DNA from 2 places in the Zobellella denitrificans genome. Region 2 is predicted to be linked to the other one. Evidence: riboswitches for the same ligand, from Rfam matches in the RefSeq annotation. Region 2 holds a riboswitch; the other holds the start of a gene.
What was found. Region 2 has a riboswitch for thiamine pyrophosphate ahead of thiC (phosphomethylpyrimidine synthase ThiC). Riboswitches for the same ligand answer to the same signal wherever they lie in the genome.

Region 1: another riboswitch for thiamine pyrophosphate. It lies ahead of thiB (thiamine ABC transporter substrate binding subunit); the one in region 2 lies ahead of thiC (phosphomethylpyrimidine synthase ThiC).

The regions. Positions count from the first base shown of each region.
Region 1 is NZ_CP012621.1:344,478-346,672, forward strand. It holds gene thiB (thiamine ABC transporter substrate binding subunit) at 1-802, opposite strand, end outside; TPP riboswitch at 827-917, opposite strand; gene AN401_RS01630 (PilZ domain-containing protein) at 974-1,264, shown strand; gene AN401_RS01635 (acyl-CoA thioesterase) at 1,340-1,780, shown strand; gene leuD (3-isopropylmalate dehydratase small subunit) at 1,799-2,195, opposite strand, start outside.
Region 2 is NZ_CP012621.1:56,838-59,032, forward strand. It holds gene menA (1,4-dihydroxy-2-naphthoate octaprenyltransferase) at 32-913, shown strand; TPP riboswitch at 1,015-1,117, shown strand; gene thiC (phosphomethylpyrimidine synthase ThiC) at 1,205-2,195, shown strand, end outside.

The DNA.
Region 1 (2,195 bases), 290 kb from region 2:
TCACCATGAACTGCAGGAAGCGCTCGGCCAGTTCTGGCTGCTGGCTGGTATTGAGCCGGGCGGCTACCTCCACCTGCAGGTAGTGGCCTTCCTCGAAGCCGGCGGCCCGGTACTGGGTCTTCTGCTCCGCTTCTATGTGGTAGGCGGGGGAAGTGGTGTAGGACAGCACCAGATCCGCCTCGCCCTTGAGGAACATGCCGTAGGACTCACTCCAGCCCTTGGTGACGGACACGGTACGCTTGGCCAGGTTCTGCCAGACCTCGGGGGCCTGCTCGCCATAGAGCTTCTGCACCCACAGCATCAGGCCCTGGCCCGGGGTGCTGGTACGCGGATCCTGGTACAGCAGGGTCAGCTCGGGGCGTTCCAGCAGCTCGGCGAAGCTGGCGGGGGGATTGGCGAGGCGCTCGGCGTCGTAGATAAAGGCGAAGTAGCCGTAGTCGAAGGGCAGGAAGACGGAATCGCTCCAGCCGCCGGGCACCTTGAGCCCTTCGAGGGATTGACCGTGCTCGGCCAACAGGCCGGTGTCCTTGGCGGCCTGCAGCAGGTTGTTGTCCAGCCCCAGTACGATGTCGGCCTTGGTATTGGCGCCTTCGAGTCGCAGTCGGTTGAGGATGGAAACCCCATCGTCCAGGGCCACGAACTCGAGATTACAGCCACATTCCGCCTCGAAGGCCTGCTCGATGGCCGGCCCAGGGCCCCAATCGGACGCAAATGAGCTATAGGTATAGATGGTCAGGGTCGGATCTTGCGCCATGGCCTGGCCGGCGGCGAGCAGGGGCAGGGCAATCAGGGCTTTTTTCACAGGGCCACTCCTTGTGGATAGGGTAGGGCCGAGTGCTCAAATCCCTACGCCGGCACGACCCGGATCAGGTGTACGAGTATGATCTCAGCGGCTGGCCGCACCCCGTTCGAGAATGGCCGCTATTGTAGGACCATTCGTTTTGTTAAACCAGTGCTATAAGGAAGAAGGCCTATGCTACCCGCCCATGAAGAACAACGGCTGTACAGCCGCATGCAACTGGATGCCAAGGTGATCCTGGCCACCACCAAGGAAAGGGTGGAGGGGATCTGCCGCAACCTCAGTGCCGAGGGGCTCCTGATGGAAGTCGCCGCCGGCAAGTGCCAACTGGGGCAGGAATGGCGGCTGGTGTTGCCCTCGGTTGACGCTGGCGTGGAGCCCCTGACCGCCACGGCCAGGGTGATCCGGCTCGAACCCGGCGATGGAGTGGACCTGGTGGCCCTGGCATTGAGCGAGGTCCATTGAGGACAGGAGGTTCATTGAATGTCTCCCGGATTGTGGTTAGATTAAAAGCTCTAAACTTGTTCAGGAGGTATCACCATGTCCAGGGACGAACCCCGTTTTCCGGTCAGCGTCGAGATCCCCGTCGCCTGGGGCGAGATGGACGCGCTCAACCACGTCAACAACGTGGTCTATTTCCGGTATTTCGAGACGGTACGCATTGAGTACCTGCGCCGCATCGGCATGCTGGACGTACTGAGTACGGCGGGCGTGGGGCCGGTGCTGGCGGAAACCTCCGCCCGTTACCGCCGGCCGGTGACCTTTCCCGACACCCTGAGGGCCGAGGCCAGGGTCATCGAGCTGGACGAGCACGGCTTTACCATGGAGTACCGTATCCTCAGCCAGGCCCAGCAGACGGTAACGACCGAAGGCTCGGCGCGGGTGGTGATGGTGGATTTCGGGACCGGGCGCAGGGCACCGCTCGGCGAGGCACTGAAGCGGCGGGTGCTGCAGCTGGAAGGAGAAAACAACGCCGGCTAGCGCCGGCGTTGTCGTGGATTACAGCCAGTCCGGCTGCCTGGCCTCGTAGGCGTCGATCTGATCCGCGTGCTGCAGGGTCAGGCCGATATTGTCCAGGCCGTTGAGCAGGCAGTAGCGGCGGAATTCGTCGATCTCGAAGGGGAAAGCGAGTTCGCCGGCGCGCACCTGCTGGGCTTCCAGATCCACGGTGATCTCGGCACCCTTGTCGGCATTGACGTACTGGAACAGGGCTTCCACCTGCTCCTCGCTCAGCCGCACCGGCACCATGCCGTTGTTGATGGCGTTGCCGTAGAAGATGTCGGCGAAGCTCGGCGCTATGATGGCCCTGAGGCCGAAGTCGGCCAGGGCCCAGGGGGCGTGTTCGCGGCTGGAGCCGCAACCGAAGTTTTCCCGGGCCAGCAGGATCACCGCCCGG
Region 2 (2,195 bases):
GGTTTTTTCCTTGATGACCAAGAGAGCGCCGATGCCCCTGAGCACCTGGCTGAACGCCATCCGACCCAAGACCCTGCCCCTGGCGCTGGCGTCCATCCTGCTCGGCGCCGGGGTGGCGGCCGGGGAGGGTGCCTTCGACGGCGGCGTGCTGCTGCTGGCCCTGCTCACCGCCCTGCTGCTGCAGATCCTCTCCAACCTGGCCAACGACTACGGCGACGGGGTGCGCGGCACCGACGCCGAGGGGCGCGCCGGCCCCGCCCGGGTGTTGGCCTCGGGCCTGGCGACCCCGGCGCAGCTGCGGTCCGCCATCCGGCTGACCGCCGGCCTGGCGGCGTTGTCCGGCCTCTTGCTGCTGGGCCGGGCCCTGGGCGCCGACCGGGCCGCCTGGCTCGGTTTTCTGCTGCTGGGCGCCTTGGCCCTGCTGGCGGCCCTGGGCTACACCCTGGGCCGGCGCCCCTACGGCTACCGGGGGCTGGGGGATCTGGCGGTGTTCGTGTTCTTCGGCCCGGTGGCGGTGCTGGGCACCAGCTGGCTGATGCTGCACCAGCCGGGAGCCGGCGCCGGCTGGGCCGCCCTGGTGGCGGGCCTGCTGTCGGTGGCGGTGCTCAATATCAACAATATCCGCGATCTGGAATCGGATCGCCGGGCGGGCAAGCACACCCTGGCCCTGCGCCTGGGGCTGGCCCGGGCCAGGGTCTACCAGCTATTGCTGCTGGCCACGGCCCTGCTGGCGGGAACGCAGCTGATGGCGGGCTGGGGTTTTCTGGCCCTGCTCGGGCTCTGGCCCCTGGCCGGCGCCACCCGGCTGGTGCTGACCGAGCAGGGGCCGGCGCTGAACCGGGCCCTGGGGCTGACCGCCCGCGGCACCCTGATCTTTACCGGCCTGCTGGCCCTGGGGCTGGCCTGGGGGTAGTGCCCCGCTTTAATGTCTTTGTTGATAAAGAGTTAAAGCAAGATTGCAAAAATTGTATCCAACCGCTTTGCTTTTGACCGGCGGCTCTGGCTATACTGACGTCCATCTTGTCGGAGTGCCCCCAAGGGCTGAGACCGCGAACAGCGGGATCCGTTGAACCTGATCAGGCTAATACCTGCGAAGGGAAACAAGTGAGAATCAGGCCCCAAGACCCTTTCCCACCCGGCCGGTTCTTCCTCAACACTCCTGACAAGCATTTTCACGAACCAATGGACGCAAGGTGAGATTGCTATGTCAAAAACGAATCGTCGCGAAGTACGCAGCCAGGCCCAGGAATACATCCAGAACCTCAAGGGCGAACCCTTTCCCAACTCCGGCCGTATCTACATCGAAGGCTCGCGCCCGGATCTGAAGGTGGCCATGCGCGAAATCCGCCTGGCCGACAGCTTCAAGGGCGGTACCAAGGAAAACCCCATTTTCGAGGCCAACGCGCCGGTGCCGGTGTACGACACCTCCGGCCCCTACGGCGATCCGGACTCCGAGCTGGACGTCCGCCAGGGCCTGCCCCAACTGCGTCGCCAGTGGATACTGGAGCGCGACGACACCGAGGAGCTGGACAGCGTCACCTCCCAGTTCACCCAGCAGCGCATGGCCGACGACGGCCTGGATCACCTGCGCTTCGAGCACCTGCCCAAGCCGCGCAAGGCCAAGCTCGGCCAGTGCGTGACCCAGCTGCACTACGCCCGTAAGGGCATCATCACCCCCGAGATGGAATACATCGCCATCCGCGAGAACATGGGCCGCGAGCGGGTGCGGGACGAGCTGCTGCTCAAGCAGCACCCGGGCCAGAACTTCGGCGCCAACCTGCCCGAGTTCATCACCCCCGAGTTCGTGCGCAAGGAAGTGGCCGAAGGCCGCGCCATCATTCCCGCCAACATCAACCACCCGGAATCCGAGCCGATGATCATCGGCCGCAACTTCCTGGTGAAGATCAACGCCAATATCGGCAACTCGGCGGTGACCTCCTCCATCGAGGAAGAGGTGGAGAAGCTGGTGTGGTCCACCCGCTGGGGCGCCGACACCGTGATGGACCTGTCCACCGGCCGCTATATCCACGAAACCCGGGAATGGATCATGCGCAACAGCCCGGTGCCCATCGGCACCGTGCCCATCTACCAGGCGCTGGAGAAGGTGAACGGCGTGGCCGAGGACCTGACCTGGGAAGTGTTCCGCGACACCCTGATCGAGCAGGCGGAGCAGGGCGTGGACTACTTCACCATCC